Regions from separate parts of the Streptomyces sp. NPDC030222 genome, predicted to be linked through region 1. Evidence: riboswitches for the same ligand, from Rfam matches in the RefSeq annotation. Region 1 holds a riboswitch; each other region holds the start of a gene.
What was found. A riboswitch is a leader RNA that binds a small molecule or an ion and turns the genes downstream of it on or off. The one in region 1 is predicted to bind cobalamin.
Positions count from the first base shown of each region.

Region 2: another riboswitch for cobalamin. It lies ahead of ACZ4Z5_RS02790 (ABC transporter substrate-binding protein); the one in region 1 lies ahead of ACZ4Z5_RS01480 (ribonucleoside-diphosphate reductase subunit alpha).
Region 3: another riboswitch for cobalamin. It lies ahead of ACZ4Z5_RS07970 (energy-coupling factor ABC transporter permease); the one in region 1 lies ahead of ACZ4Z5_RS01480 (ribonucleoside-diphosphate reductase subunit alpha).

Region 1 is NZ_JBVICA010000001.1:343,808-349,031, reverse strand. Features, by position in the region: gene ACZ4Z5_RS01485 (ribonucleotide-diphosphate reductase subunit beta) at 1-430, opposite strand, end outside; gene ACZ4Z5_RS01480 (ribonucleoside-diphosphate reductase subunit alpha) at 430-2,793, opposite strand; cobalamin riboswitch at 2,929-3,057, opposite strand; gene mctP (monocarboxylate uptake permease MctP) at 3,165-4,793, opposite strand; gene ACZ4Z5_RS01470 (DUF3311 domain-containing protein) at 4,790-5,044, opposite strand; gene ACZ4Z5_RS01465 (GntR family transcriptional regulator) at 5,148-5,224, opposite strand, start outside.
Region 2 is NZ_JBVICA010000002.1:40,158-45,381, forward strand. Features, by position in the region: gene ACZ4Z5_RS02785 (bifunctional polysaccharide deacetylase/glycosyltransferase family 2 protein) at 1-1,646, shown strand, start outside; cobalamin riboswitch at 2,039-2,215, shown strand; gene ACZ4Z5_RS02790 (ABC transporter substrate-binding protein) at 2,453-3,688, shown strand; gene ACZ4Z5_RS02795 (FecCD family ABC transporter permease) at 3,697-4,833, shown strand; gene ACZ4Z5_RS02800 (ABC transporter ATP-binding protein) at 4,830-5,224, shown strand, end outside.
Region 3 is NZ_JBVICA010000004.1:227,638-232,861, forward strand. Features, by position in the region: gene ACZ4Z5_RS07955 (acyl-CoA dehydrogenase family protein) at 1-720, opposite strand, end outside; gene ACZ4Z5_RS07960 (CBS domain-containing protein) at 954-1,373, shown strand; gene ACZ4Z5_RS07965 (hypothetical protein) at 1,694-1,897, opposite strand; cobalamin riboswitch at 2,052-2,280, shown strand; gene ACZ4Z5_RS07970 (energy-coupling factor ABC transporter permease) at 2,311-3,015, shown strand; gene ACZ4Z5_RS07975 (energy-coupling factor ABC transporter substrate-binding protein) at 3,012-3,434, shown strand; gene cbiQ (cobalt ECF transporter T component CbiQ) at 3,441-4,190, shown strand; gene ACZ4Z5_RS07985 (energy-coupling factor ABC transporter ATP-binding protein) at 4,187-5,041, shown strand.

The DNA.
Region 1 (5,224 bases):
AGCAGAACTGTGCCTTCTCCCGGATGGACGGGATGTTCTCCACGGCCGCGAACGCGGCGGCCCGGTCCTCGGGGTCGGGGAGGTACGTGTCCAGCAGCGTCAGATAGAACTGGACGTGCACGGCCTCCTCGAAGAGCTGCCGCGACAGGTACAGCCGCGCCTCGGGGGAGTTGATGTGCTTGTAGAGCGTCAGCACCAGGTTGTTGGCCACGATCGAGTCGCCGGTCGCGAAGAACGCCACCAGACGGCTGATCATATGGCGCTCGCCCGCGGAGAGCTTGGCGAGGTCGGCCACGTCCGAGTGGAGGTCGACCTCCTCCACGGTCCAGGTGTTCTTGATGGCGTCCCGGTAGCGCTCGTAGAAGTCGGGGTAGCGCATCGGGCGGAGGGTCAGCTCGAAGCCCGGGTCGAGCAGGTTCTGGTCACGCATCACTGGCAGGCCTCGCAGGACTCGGGGTTCTCAAGGGAGCAGGCGACCGCGTCCGCGTCGGGGGCGGCCTGCTGGACGGGAATGGTCGCGGTCGCCGCGGGCGCACCGGCGGCGCGGGCGATACGGGTCGCCGGGCGGGACCGCAGGTAGTAGGTCGTCTTCAGGCCCTGCTTCCAGGCGTACGCGTACATCGAGCTGAGCTTGCCGATGGTGGGCGTCTCCATGAACAGGTTCAGCGACTGCGACTGGTCCAGGAACGGCGTACGGGCCGCCGCCATGTCGATCAGTCCGCGCTGCGGGATCTCCCAGGCGGTGCGGTACAGCGCCCGCACGTCCTCCGGGATCCACTTCAGGCCCTGCACCGAGCCGCTGGAGTCGCGCAGCGCCTCCCGGGTCTGCGCGTCCCACACGCCCAGCTTCTTCAGGTCGTCGACGAGGTACGAGTTGACCTGGAGGAACTCGCCCGACAGGGTCTCGCGCTTGAACAGGTTGGACACCTGCGGCTCGATGCACTCGTACACGCCGGCGATGGACGCGATGGTGGCCGTGGGCGCGATGGCGAGGAGCAGCGAATTGCGCATGCCGGTCGCGGCGATACGCTCCCGCAGGGCGGCCCACCGCTCGGGCCAGTGCAGCTCCACGTCGTAGTGGTCCGGGTGCAGCACCCCGCGGGCGGTGCGGGTCTTCTCCCAGGCGGGCAGCGGCCCGTGGCGCTCGGCGAGGTCGGCGGACGCCTCGTAGGCCGCGAGCATGATCCGCTCGGCGATCCTCGTGGACAGCGCCTTCGCCTCAGCGGAGTCGAAGGGCAGCCGCAGCTTGAAGAGCACGTCCTGCAGGCCCATCGCGCCCAGGCCCACCGGGCGCCACTTGGCGTTGGACCGGCCGGCCTGCTCGGTCGGGTAGAAGTTGATGTCGACCACCCGGTCGAGGAAGGTCACGGCGGTGCGCACGGTGGCGTCCAGCCGCTCCCAGTCCAGGTCCCCGTCGGTGACGAACGCGCCGAGGTTCACCGAGCCGAGGTTGCAGACGGCGGTCTCGCCGTCGTCCGTGACCTCCAGGATCTCGGTGCACAGGTTCGAGGAGTGCACGACGGCGCCCGGCTCGGCGGTCTGGTTGGCCGTGCGGTTCGAGGCGTCCTTGAAGGTCATCCAGCCGTTGCCGGTCTGGGCGAGGGTCCGCATCATCCGGCCGTACAGATCACGTGCCGGGATGGTCTTCCGGGCCAGCCCCGCCGCCTCGGCCCTGCGGTACGCGGCGTCGAAGTCCTCGCCCCACAGGTCGACCAGCTCCGGCACGTCGGCGGGGGAGAACAGCGACCAGTCTGCGTCGTCCTGGACCCGGCGCATGAACTCGTCCGGGATCCAGTGCGCGAGGTTGAGGTTGTGGGTGCGCCGGGCCTCCTCGCCCGTGTTGTCGCGCAGCTCCAGGAACTCCTCGATGTCCGCGTGCCAGGTCTCCAGGTAGACGCAGGCCGCGCCCTTGCGCCGGCCGCCCTGGTTGACGGCCGCGACGGAGGAGTCGAGGGTGCGCAGGAAGGGGACGATGCCGTTGGAGTGGCCGTTGGTGCCGCGGATCAGCGAACCGCGGGAGCGGATGCGGGAGTAGGACAGTCCGATGCCGCCGGCGTGCTTCGACAGCCGCGCCACCTGGTGGTAGCGGTCGTAGATCGAGTCCAGCTCGTCCAGCGGGGAGTCGAGCAGGTAGCAGGACGACATCTGCGGGTGCCGGGTGCCGGAGTTGAACAGGGTCGGCGAGGACGGCAGGTAGTCGAGCCGGCTCATCAGTCCGTAGAGCGCGGCGACCTCGTCGACCGAGCGGGTCGTCGTGCCCTCGGCGAGGCCGGAGGCGACCCGCAGCATGAAGTGCTGCGGGGTCTCGACGACCTGGCGGGTGATCGGGTGCCGGAGCAGGTAGCGGCTGTGCAGCGTCCGCAGGCCGAAGTAGCCGAAGCGGTCGTCGGCCGCCGGGTCGATCAGGGCGTCCAGCCGGGCCGCGTGGGTCCGGGCGAACTCGGCGGTGCGGTCGGCGATCAGGCCCTCGCGGTGGCCGACGGCGACGGACTCGGAGAAGGTCCGGACGCCCTGCGACGCGGCTTCCTCGGCGATGGTGACGGTGAGCAGCCGGGCGGCGAGCCGGGAGTACGCCGGGTCCTCGGAGATGAGTCCGGCGGCCGCTTCCGTGGCCAGCCCGCGCAGTTCGGCCTCGTCCGAGCCGGGCTGCCGGCCCCGCAGTGCGGCAGCGGCGACCCGGCCGGGGTCGGCGTCGGGCAGATCGGCGGTGAGGTCGGTCAGGGTCCGCAGCAGTGCGGTCCCGGGGCCGTCGTTCTCCGTCGCTGATGCCGGATCTGCGGGCGCGATGGTCACGGGGGTGCTCTCCCTCGCTCGGCTCGGGGCCGTCGGGAGGGCGGGGGCATGCGGGCGTGCGGGGGCTGGAGCCGACGCGCCGCGTCCACCGGCCCACTCCGCGAGGCCCGGACGTCTTGGACACCCGGGCCGGACGGTCCGGGTGCGCTGTCGGCAGGTCTTCGGACTCGGGGTTGCGCAAAGGCACACCGATCACACCGTTGCGGGACAGTTCCGGATTCGCACCGGATTCCCCTGCGGGACAGCGAGGATGAGCATACATGTGGGGGCGGCTCGCTGAATCATGCCCCACATCTAGTGTCGTGAGTGGGTGGAAACGCCCGAGGGCCGCCCCTTTGGTACGGGGCGGCCCTTGGGGGAGAAGGGGCCTTTCAGTGGGCGGCGCCGGCTGTGGCGGGCGGCAGTTCGGCCTGGACGCCCGGGTCCCCGGCGTCGGCCGTGTAGTCGGACGGGGAGGTCTCGTCGACGCCGTCCGGGGCCTTCACCGCACGCAGGACGAGGGTGAGGACCACGACCACGGCCACGTTCAGGACGAAGGCGGTCAGACCGATGTAGCCGATCTCACCGATGCCGGGGATGACGTCGGACGATCCGCCGAAGTGCTTCTGCGTCGGGCTGGCGACGCCGTACGCGGCCCAGGTGCCGTAGACCATGCCGGCCGCCCAGCCCGCGAGCAGCGCCCAGCGGTGGAACCAGCGCGTGAACAGGCCGCCGACCAGGGCCGGGAACGTCTGGAGGATCCAGATGCCGCCCAGCAGCTGGAAGTTGATGGCGACTGTCTTGTCCATGGTGAGCACGAAGACCAGCGCGCCGACCTTCACCAGCAGTGACACCAGCTTGGAGACCTTGGTCTCCTGTGCCGGGGTGGCGTCCGGCCGGAGGAAGTCCTTGTAGATGTTCCGGGTGAAGAGGTTGGCCGCGGCGATGGACATGATGGCCGCCGGCACCAGTGCGCCGATGCCGATGGCCGCGAAGGCCACCCCCGCGAACCAGTCGGGGAACATGTTCTCGAACAGCTGGGGGATGGCGAGCTGACCGTTGGTCACCTTCACCCCGGCGGCGATCGCCATGAAGCCGAGTATGGCCAGGAGGCCCAGCATCAGCGAGTAGAGCGGAAGGATGGTGGTGTTGCGGCGGATCACGTTGCGGCTGCGCGAGGACAGGGTGGCCGTGATCGAGTGCGGGTACATGAACAGCGCGAGGGCCGAGCCGAGCGCGAGCGTGGCGTAGGCCCACTGGGACGCCTCGCCGGGCACCAGGGCGCCGCGCGGTTTGCCGGTCGCCGGGTTGGTCTGCGCGAAGGCTTCTCCCGCCTTGGCGAAGACCGTGTCGAATCCGCCCAGTTTGATCGGGATGTAGATGATGGCCACCGCGATCACGATGTAGATCAGGGCGTCCTTGACGAACGCGATCAGTGCGGGTGCCCGCAGCCCCGACGAGTAGGTGTACGCGGCCAGCACGCCGAAGGCGATGAGCAGCGGCAGGTCCTTGACGAACCAGTTGGTGTTCTCGCCGCCGCCCACGCCCATCACGTCCAGCACCGCCTGGATGCCGACGAGCTGGAGCGCGATGTACGGCATGGTGGCGAGGATGCCGGTGAGGGCGACCGCCAGCGACAGGCCCCGGGAACCGAAGCGGCCGCGGACGAAGTCGGAGGTGGTGACGTAGCCGTGCCGGTGGGACACCGACCACAGGCGCGGCAGGAACATGAAGATCAGCGGGTACACCAGGATCGTGTAGGGCACGGCGAAGAAGCCGGCGGCGCCCGCCGCGTACACGGCGGCCGGGACGGCGACGAAGGTGTACGCCGTGTAGAGGTCGCCGCCCAGCAGGAACCAGGTGATCCAGGTGCCGAAGGACCGGCCGCCGAGCCCCCATTCGTCGAGGCTGTGCTCGTTCTCCGCCTTGCGCCAGCGCGCGGCGAGGAAACCCAGGACCGTGACGGCCAGGAAGAAGAAGACGAAGACGCCGAGGGCGACTCCGTTCACACCGTCCTTCATTCCGTCGCACCCCCCTTTGCGGTGCGCGTCCGCTCGTCGTGGCGCCACAGCTTGTACGCGACCATGGTGAGCGCGGTCGAGATCAGTACCCAGAGCATCTGGTACCAGTAGAAGAAGGGGATGCCGCCGACGGCGGGTTCCGTCTTCGCGTACGAGCCGACCCAGAGCATCGCGGCGAACGGTGCGATCAGGCAGAGGGCGACGATCACGCGCAGCGGCGTGATCAGAGGCGGTTTACTCTCGTCGGCCATGTGGCGGCTCCGTCCCTAACGATCACCTGTAGTGGGCAGGCAATCTAGGGCAGGGGTTCCCGCTGAAGGAACCCCCGTCCGCATATCGGTTGTTGATGGCTCGTCAGTTCGCTGCGGGGCGCTGGAGCCGTGCCACGAACTTGTAGCGGTCGCCGCGGTACACGGAGCGCACCCATTCGA
Region 2 (5,224 bases), on a different contig from region 1:
TCGGCTCGCACACGTACACCGATGCCGACCTCGGTCAGGTCTCCGGCACCCGCGCCGGCCTGGAGCTCTCCTTCGCCCAGAACGCGCTCGCCGGCACCGCCGGGACCGGCACCCGGCTGCTCCGCCTGCCGCACACCGGGGAAGTGAGCAAACTCTGCGCGAGCCAGTGGGAGGCCGCCGGGCGCGCTGCCGAGTCCGGCTACCTGATCGTCGCCGCCGACGACGCCTCCGTACGGCAGTACACCGGCTCGCCCGAGGCCGTGCGGCAGACCGAGCGGCTCCTCGCCGAGGGCGGCGGCACCGAGTACACGACCGTCGGCGCCGCCGTCGGCCTCCCCGACACCACGTACAGCGTGTCCCCCGCCGCCGAGTGGACGGGAGCTGCGTTCGTCCTCGCCCAGAAGGTCTCGCGCGGTTTCGCCGACGGGATGACCTGGCTGCTCGTCGTCGCCGGCGTCATCACCGCCGTACGGCTGGTCATGCTGTTCGGCGTCGCGCGGCTCCACGTACGCCGGGTCCGGGCCCGCCGCCGGCGCGGCGCGCCGCGGCTGCCGCCGGTCACCGATCCGGTGTCCGTGATCGTGCCGGCGTACAACGAGGAGGCCGGCATCGAGAAGACGATCCGCTCCCTGCTGGCCTCCACCCACACGTATGTCCAGATCGTGGTCGTCGACGACGGCTCCAGCGACCGCACCTTCGAGATCGCCGAGTCGATCGAGGACCCGCGGGTGATGGTCGTCCGGCAGCCCAACGCAGGCAAGGCCGCCGCGCTCAACACGGGACTGTCCTGGGCGTACTTCGACATCGTCGTGATGATCGACGGTGACACGGTCTTCGAGCCCGACGCCGTCGAACGGCTCATCCAGCCGCTCGCCGATCCGCGGGTCGGCGCGGTCAGCGGCAACACCAAGGTCGGCAACCGGACCGGCGTCCTCGGCCGGTGGCAGCATCTCGAGTACGTCATCGGCTTCAACCTCGACCGCCGAATGTACGACGTCCTGGAGTGCATGCCCACCGTGCCCGGTGCGATCGGCGCGTTCCGCCGGGACGCGCTCGCCGCGGTCGGCGGCGTCAGCGAGGACACCCTCGCGGAGGACACCGACCTGACCATGGCCCTGTGCCGGGACGGCTGGCGGGTCGTCTACGAGGAGTCGGCGATCGCCTGGACCGAGGCGCCGTCCACCGTCAGTCAGCTGTGGAAGCAGCGCTACCGGTGGTGCTACGGCACCCTCCAGGCGATGTGGAAGCACCGCCGGGCCGTCGTCGAACGCGGCCAGTCCGGCAAGCTCGGCCGCCGCGGCCTGACGTACCTGCTGCTCTTCCAGACCGTGCTGCCGCTGCTCGCCCCGCTCGTCGACGTCTTCGCCGTGTACGGACTGCTTTTCCAGGACGCGGGACAAGCGGCCGGCGTCTGGCTGGGCTTCACCGCGGTCCAGGTCGCGACGGCGGTGTACGCGCTGCGGCTCGACAGGGAGAGATTCGAGCCGCTGTGGACGCTGCCGCTGCAGATCTTCCTGTACCGCCAGCTCATGTACCTGGTCGTCGTCCAGTCCGTGGTGACCGCGTTGCTCGGCAGCCGGTTGCGGTGGCACCGGATGCAGCGGACGGGCACGGCGGCGGAGACCCTGGAGCGGGCCGCCGGATAGGGAAGGCGGGTTCGATCCCCGTCATCCGCTCTCGAGAGCAGGCCCAGGTCGACTACCTGGGCCTGCTGCGTTGTCCGGACCGGTCTGCCGGCCCCGTGCCGGATCCGTCCCTGAAGCCGAACCGTCAGTGTTCGCCGGCGAGTGCGCAAGTGCCGCAAGGAGAGCCGGATCACCATCGGCGACCCGCGTACCCGGCTGCCAGGAGGTCGCCGAGGGCGGTCGGCCTCGGTCGGCCACGGCCCGCGAAAGCCCGGCGCAACCGACCGCTCCCGACGGCTGGGGCATGCGCCGTGCATGCCCCAGCCGGACGCTCCGGACTCACCCACTCCCCGGCCGACGACCGTCCGCCGTGGCCGGCCGCGCCCATGGGGGTCTGGCGCGGCCGTGGCCGGTTCTGCCATGCTTCCGTCCGACAAGCGACGGCGGAACGAGGAAGCCGGTGGGATTCCGGCACGGTACCGCCACTGTGTAGGGGGAGCGACTCCGCCATGGCCACCGCCCCGTCCGGGGTGGGAAGGCCGGAGAAGCGTCGATCCCGAGTCAGGAGACTCACGCCGTCGCACCTCGATGGACGGGGCGGATTTCCCCGGGAGAGGCGGTGGCACTCGTGTGCCTGCGTATGTGTGGCGGCTTCGCGCCGCCCGTGACCCGTCAGGTCCGGCCTGCCCGGCCGGCCGCACCGGCCCGTTCCCCCAGGCTCGTCTCCAGGTCCTGACGCCCCCTCCGCGGATTCCTTTCCGTACACACCGCATCGCGCGCCCCAGGATGCCGATGCGCGCTGCCCACGCACGCCACCAGGAGTCACCTTGACCGTACGATCCGTCATGCCCGGACGCCGTCAGGCCGCCGCGGCGGTCCTTCTCTCCGTCGCCCTCACCGTCACCGCGTGCGGCGGCGACTCCAGCCCGCCCGCCGACGCCGGGGCCCAGGCCTACGGGGACGGCTGCATCAAGGACTTCGACCCGGCCAAGGACTACTTCCCGGTCAAGTCGACGGTGAAGCACGCCGAGAACTTCACGCTCCGGTACGAGAAGAGCTACCAGGTCCTCACCGTCGACGAGCCCTTCCCCAAGGGGAAGCCCGAGTCGTACGTGCTGGTCAAGTGCGGTGCACCGAAGCCCGAGTTGACCGGTGAGCTGGCGACCGCGCAGCAGGTCACCGTTCCCGTCAAGAGCCTGTACTCCGCCTCCACCACCCACCTGCCGCTGCTCACCGAGACCGGCACCCTCGACGTGCTGACCGGAGTGGCGAGCGCCGCGAACATCTCCTCCGCCCAGGTGATCGAGCGGGTGAAAGCCGGCAAGGTCACCGAGTACGCCAAGGACCGCACCCTCAACGCCGAGACGGTCATCGGCGCCAAGCCCGACGTGCTGATGACCCAGGGCACCGACGACCCGCAATACCCCAAGCTCCGCCAGGCCGGCATCGCCGTCGTCGCCAACGCGGAGTGGCTGGAGCCCAGTCCGCTCGGACGCGCCGAGTGGGTCAAGGCGATGGCCGCACTCACAGGAGCCGAGAAGCGCGCCGGCGAGGTGTTCGACACCATCGAGAGCGACTACCGGAAGGTCGCCGAGAAGGGAGCGCAGGCGGTCAAGGCCGGCAAGCCCGTCGAAGTGCTGCCCGGCACGATGTACCAGGGCACCTGGTACATGCCCGCCGGCGGCAGCTACGCCGCCCGGCTGATCAAGGACGCGGGCGGCACCTACCCCTGGGCCGGTGAGGCGGGCACCGGCAACGTGCAGCTGAACTTCGAGGCGGTGTACGCCAAGGGCGGCGAGGCCCCGGTCTGGATCGCCGACCAGCAGTGGAAGTCCACCGCCGACGCCGTGAAGGCCGACAGCCGGTACGGGCAGTTGAAGGCCCTCTCCGGCGGCGCGGTCTGGACGAACACGAAGGCGCTCGGCCCCGGCGGCGGCAACGACTACTTCGAGCGCGGTGTGTTGCGCCCGGACCTGGTCCTCGCCGACCTCTTCGCGCTGATGCACCCGGACCAGGCGAAGGGCCACTCCTTCACCTTCCACCGACCGGTGCCCAAGGCGTGACGACGCACATGACAACCGCGTCGGCCTCCACCCCGAAGACCTCGAAGAACTCGAAGACCCCGAAGGCTCCGGACGCTCCGGACGCCCCGCGGGCGGTACGGCCGAGGCGGCGGCGCCTCGCCGTCGTCCTCGCCCTCGCAGCCGGTGCCGCCGCGCTGTTCGTCCTCACCATCGCGACCGGCTCCCACCGGGTGCCGGTCGCGGAGGTGGTGCGGATCCTGTTCGGCGGCACCGCCGACGACCCGCGATGGACCGTGATCGTCGAGCAGGTCCGGCTGCCGCGTGCGCTGACCGCCACCGTCGTCGGTGCCGCCCTCGCGGTGGCGGGCGTGCAGATGCAGACCCTGTTCCGCAATGCGCTGGCCGACCCGTTCTCCCTCGGGGTGAGCTCGGGCGCGAGCATGGGTGTCGCCGCCGTGGTGGTCGGCACCGGCGGGGTCGCCGGCAGCTTCACCGGAGACCTGGCCGGGCTGGGGCGCGTGGGCGTCGTCCTGGCCGCATCACTCGGCGCCGCCGCCGTGCTGGCCCTCGTCCTGCTCCTCTCGCGATGGGTGCAGTCGGCCGTCACCCTGCTCGTCATCGGCGTCATGATCGGCTCGGCGGCCACCGCGGTGGTCGGCGTGATGCTCGTCTACGCCAGGCCCGAACGCGCCCAGCAGTTCGTCATGTGGGGCCTGGGCAGCTTCAGCGCCACGACCTGGCCCGACCTCCAGGTCATGCTGCCCGTCATCGGCGCCGGCCTGCTGACCGCGCTGCTGACCGCCAAACGCCTCAACGCCCTGCTGCTCGGCGAGGACTACGCCCGCACCATGGGCCTGAACGTGCGGCGCAGCCGCGATCTGGCGCTGCTCGGCACCTCACTGCTGGCCGGCGCGGCAACCGCGTTCTGCGGCCCGGTCGCCTTCCTGGGCCTGGCCGTCCCGCATCTGACGCGGGTGGCGCTGGGAACCTCCGACCACCGGGCGCTGATCCCGGCGTCGATACTCGCGGGGGCGTTCCTGGCGCTGGCGTGCGCGCTGCTGAGCCAGCCGCCCGGCACGGATTCCGTCCTGCCGCTCAACGCCATCACCTCACTGTTCGGCGCCCCCGTCGTCATCGCGTTCCTGATCCGCAGCCGGCGCGGCGTACAAGGAGTGGCCTCGTGACCGACACCATGACCGAACCCGTCACGGACATGACCGACGGACCGGACCGCCCCGGCGGTCTCGCCACCCAGGGGCTCGCCGTCGGCTACCGCACCCGGTCGCCGCGCGGGCGCGAAGCGGGCCGGGCGGTGCTGTCGGGGCTCGACCTTCAGGCGCGGGCCGGAGAACTGACCGTACTGCTCGGACCGAACGGCGCGGGCAAGTCCACGCTGCTGCGCACCCTGTGCGGACTCCTGCCACCGCTCGACGGCCGGATACGGATCGGCGCGGCCGACCTGGCGCACCAGCCACGGGCCGCTCTCGCCCGACGGCTGGCGGTCGTCCTGACCGACCGGGTGGACCCCGGACTGCTGTCCGTACGGGAACTGGCCGGGCTCGGCCGCCACCCGCA
Region 3 (5,224 bases), on a different contig from region 1:
GTTCTCCTCGCCGACGCGGTGCGCGACGGGCACCCGGACGTTCTCGTAGTAGCTGGCCGTGGTGTCGTGCGAGGCCAGCGTGTTGATGAGGGTGCAGGAGTACCCGGGATCGGTGGTGGGGACGAGGAGCATGGTGATGCCCTTGTGCGGCGGGGCCTCCGGGTCGGTACGGACGGCCAGCCAGACCCAGTCGGCGGTGTCGCCGTTGGTGGTCCAGATCTTCTGCCCGTTCACCACGTAGGTGTCGCCGTCGCGTACCGCGCGGGTCTTCAGGGAGGCCAGGTCGGTGCCGGCGTCGGGTTCGCTGTAGCCGATGGCGAAGTCGATCTCCCCGGAGAGGATCTTCGGCAGGAAATACCGCTTCTGCTCCTCGGTGCCGTACTGCATGATCGTGGGCCCCACGGTGTTCAGCGCCATCAGCGGCAGGGGCACTCCGGCCTGGGCGGCCTCGTCGAAGAAGATGAACTGCTCGATGGGGGTCATCCCGCTGCCGCCGTACTCCACGGGCCAGCCGATGCCGAGGCGCCCGTCGGCGCCGAGCCGGCGGATGGTCTCCCGGTAGAACCGCTTCCGGGCGACCGGATCCGCGTCGGCGGACGCTCCCCTGCCTCGGGTGCCGTCCGGGTGGCCGTGGGCGCTGCCGCCCGGGACCAGCTCGGCGAAGTACGCGCGAAGCTCGGCGCGCAGCCGCTGCTGCTCGGGTGTGTAGGCGAGGTGCACGGTCCCTCCCGGAGTGTCGCGGTCGGTCCTGGGGCCGCACGTGGCCGCGGCTCGAGGCGGGGCACACAGTAGAACGTGTTGCAGGAATCCGGAAGACTCGCGCAGGGCGGGAGACGCCGGCCCCGACGGTGCGCCGTGAGCTCACCCGTACGGCCCGGGTGGCTCGCACACGGACCGCGGCCCGGACAGCATGGCGGTGGCGCCCCTCCTCCCCACCGCCTATGGAGGTCCCCATGCTCACCGCACGCGACCTGATGACGAGCGATCTGCTGACCGTTCCGGCGACCGAGACGCTCGACCGCGCGGCGCAGGTGATGCGCGACCACGACGTGGGCGCACTGCCGGTGACGAGCAGCGCGGGCGGCCTGGCGGGGATCGTGACCGACCGGGACATCGTGGTGAAGTGCCTGGCGGCGGGACACGATCCGGCGAAGGTCACAGCCGGGGACCTTGCCGAGGGCCCGCCGCTCTCCGTGGACGCCGCCGCCCCCGCTGGCGAGGCGGTCAGGGTGATGGGCGAGGCACGGGTGCGGCGGCTGCTGGTGCTGGACAACGGACAGCCGGTCGGCATGATCACCGAGGCCGACCTGGTCAGAAAGCTCCCCGCCAATCAGCTCGCCGCCTTCGCGGAGGGCGTCTACGGGACGGGGTGAGGAGGAAGGGGTGGACCGGGGCGAGGAGGACCGGGGCAAGGACGACTCGCGGTCCGTGCGTGCGCCCGGCATACGCGCTCCGCCGCGAGGCGGGCGTCACGTCGCCGCCGCGTACCACCGGTGAATGCCGCCGGAGCCGGGCCGCGACGAAGCCGAGCGGGGACGGGCACCGGCGCGCCACCACGGCGGTGCACCGCGAGCCGGATCAGCCGCGCGGGAAAGGCAGCCCGGAGAACACGAGGCGCGTACCGTCTGCCCGCTCCGGGCGGCGGCACGCGCCGCGACCTCGTACAGAGTTGACGTGAAGAGGAAGATGCTGATCAGGGGAGCTGTTTGTCGATCGCCGCGCGCCCCTCGGCGGCCAGACGCCGCTTGGCCCACTCCATGGTCTTGGGAGTGATGTCACGCCCCGAGGCGAGCACCAGATCTTCCGCGGTGCAATCGTCACTGGCACCCGTGTGGAGAAGACTGTCGGGCGTGATCCCGCCCAGCCGTCCCCGCTTCGACTCGGATTCAGCGTTCATGCGACCTCCTCGGTCGTGCGGCTTTGCACCATTCTGGGCCCATTGTGCCTCCATCCGCATCCGTCACGTCGAAGCTACTTGCCAGTAAGGGACAGGGGGGCCGACGACCGGGTTGTGATCTCCGGCGCAAGGCGATCCGCACACCTGTGCGCCGCTTGTGACGGTTCACCCCGGACCACTAAGGTCACAGAGCCTTGGTGAACGGGAAACCGGTGCAGAACCGGTGCGGCCCTCGCCACTGTGATCGGGAAGTTCGGCTCCACTCCCCAGGGGAACGGGGGAAGCCACTGGGGCGCCGCGGAGGACCGCGGCCGGCCCGGGAAGGCGGAGCCCGAGCGGCATGACCCGTCAGCCAGGAGACCGGCCGGGGCGCGTTGTCCATCCACGAGGTGCTGGAGAGGGTCTTCCGACTCATGCACATAGCCGAGGGTTATCTGCCCCCGTTGCACGCGGTCGCCTGGAGCGCCGCGTCCGCCCCCTTCGTCGTCCACGGTGTCCGTACGCTCACCCGGGAGGTGAAGGCGAATCCCGAGAGCACACTGCTGCTGGGAGCCTCCGGCGCCTTCACGTTCGTACTCTCCGCACTGAAGATCCCGTCCGTGACCGGCAGTTGCTCCCATCCGACCGGAACGGGCCTGGGTGCGATCCTGTTCCGGCCGCCCATCATGGCGGTGCTGGGCACCATCACCCTGCTGTTCCAGGCGCTGTTGCTGGCGCACGGCGGCCTCACCACGCTGGGCGCCAACGCCTTCTCGATGGCGATCGCCGGTCCCTGGGCGGGCTACGGGATCTACCGGCTGCTGCGGAGGTTCGACACACCGCTGATGGTGAGCGTGTTCTTCGGGGCGTTCGTCGCGGACCTGTGCACGTACTGCGTCACGAGTGTCCAGCTGGCGCTCGCCTTCCCCGACCCGGCGAGCGGAATCCTGGGCGCGCTCGCCAAGTTCGGCGGCATATTCGCCGTCACGCAGATCCCGCTCGCCGTCAGCGAGGGACTGCTGACGGTACTGGTGATGCGCCTGCTCGCGCAGTCCAGCAAAGCCGATCTCACCCGGCTGGGAGTGCTGCTGACGCCGCGCCGGAAGGACGACGACACGACGGAGGCCGTGGCCCGATGAGCCGCAACGCGAAGATCAACGCCCTGCTGCTGCTGATCGTGGCCGCCCTGGCCGTGCTGCCCCTGGCCCTGGGGCTCGGCGAGGGCAAGGAGGAGCCGTTCACGGGCGCCGACGCCCAGGCGGAATCGGCGATCGCGGAACTCGACCCCGGCTACGAGCCCTGGTTCACCCCGCTCTACGAACCGCCGTCCGGCGAGATCGAGTCCGCGCTGTTCGCCCTGCAAGCCGCCCTCGGCGCCGGTGTGCTGGCCTACTACTTCGGTCTGCGCAAGGGCCGCAGGCAGGGCGTGGCACGGGCCCGCGCCACGACTGCCGGCACCGGCGAGGACGGCGCCCCGGCCACGGACCGGCCCGGCCCGGCCGACGGACCGGTCCCGGCGGACGCCGGAGCCGCCCGCGCCGACGACACCCAGGCGTAGCGCCCGGTGCTGCCCATCGACGTGGCGGCGCACAGCAGTCGCTGGCGCCGCCGCCATCCCGTGGACAAGGCGTGCCTGGGCCTGGGACTCACCGTCTCCGCTATCTCACTGCCGCCGTGGCCCGGCGCGCCCCTGGTCGCCGTCGCGACGCTCGCCCTGCTCCTCGGCCCGGCCGGAGTGGCGTCCCGGCAGCTCTGGCGGGCGTTCCGCATCCCGCTCGGCTTCTGCTTCACCGGGGCCGTGCCGCTGCTCATCCGGGTCGGCGGTCCGGAGGGACTCGTGTCGCTCGCCCCGCACGGCCCCGAGGCCGCGGGGAACCTGCTGCTGCGGACCTCGGCCGCATCCCTCGGCGTGCTGCTGTTCGCGTTCACCACACCCGTCTCGGACCTGCTGCCCCGCCTGGTGCGGGCCGGTGTGCCCGCGCCGGTCGTGGACGTCGCGCTCGTGATGTACCGGATCGGTTTCCTGCTGCTGGACGCGATCAGCAGCATCCGGCAGGCGCAGGCGGCCCGGCTCGGCCACACCACGCGCGCCGCGGCCTGGCGCGCCCTGTCGGGGCTCGGCGCGACCGCGTTCGTCCGCGCCTTCGACCGGGCCTCCCGGCTCCAGACGGGGCTCGCGGGACGCGGCTACGACGGAACGCTGCGCGTCCTCGTTCCCGAGGCCAGGATCTCGGGCCGCTTCCTCGCCGCCACCGCGGCCCTGCTGACGGGCATCGCGGCACTCACCCTCACGCTCGAAAGGTTCGTCGTATGACCGCGGATCCCGCCGCGCAGCCCGTCGTGGAACTCGTCGACGCGGGGTACGCGTACGAGGACGGTCCCCGGGTCCTCCACGGAGTCACATTCGGGATCCCGGAGGGCCGCTCGCTCGTCCTGCTCGGGCACAACGGCAGCGGCAAGACGACCCTGCTGCGGCTCCTGAGCGGCGGACTGCGCTGCGGCACCGGCGTCGTGCGGCTGGACGGCGAGCCCGTGACCTACGACCGCGCGGGGCTCACCCGGCTCCGCACCTCCGTCCAACTGGTCGTGCAGGACCCGGACGACCAGCTGTTCGCCGCCTCCGTCGGCCAGGACGTGTCCTTCGGTCCCATGAACCTGGGCCTCCCGGAGGCCGAAGTGCGGTCGCGCGTCGACGCGTCACTGGAGGCGCTGGGCATCTCCGCGCTGCGCGACCGGCCGACACACCTGCTGTCGTACGGGCAGCGCAAGCGTGCGGCGATCGCGGGCGCGGTAGCAATGCGTCCCCGGGTGCTGATCCTCGACGAGCCCACCGCGGGACTCGACCCCCACGGTCAGGAGCAGCTGCTCGACGTGCTGGGGAGGCTCCGCGCCGCGGGAACGACCGTGGTGATGGCCACTCACGACGTGGACCTGGCGCTGCGCTGGGCCGACGACGCCGCGGTCCTCACGGCCCAGGGCCTGCACACCGGTCCGCCCGGCGAACTGCTCGCCCGTCCCGAACTGCTGAGTGCTGCGCGGCTGCGCACCCCCTGGAGCATCAGCGTCACCGCCTTCCTCCGTGCGCACGGCCTGCTGCCCCACGACGCGACGGGCCCACGCACTCCCGAGGAACTGGACGCCCTGCTCACCGCCCGCAGCGGCTGACGACCCGGCACCGGCCTCTCGTCGCCTTCGGACGCCGTCCGGCGTCGGCCCGCGGTCCGTCCGGCCCCGGACCACACCAACCGCCGGTCCGCGACGTTCCGTTCCACCGGAACGTACGGCACGGTTCCGGGAGACGGGCAGCCGACGCCGACGGTGCCGCCCCGGACCGCCCACGCGTCGCCC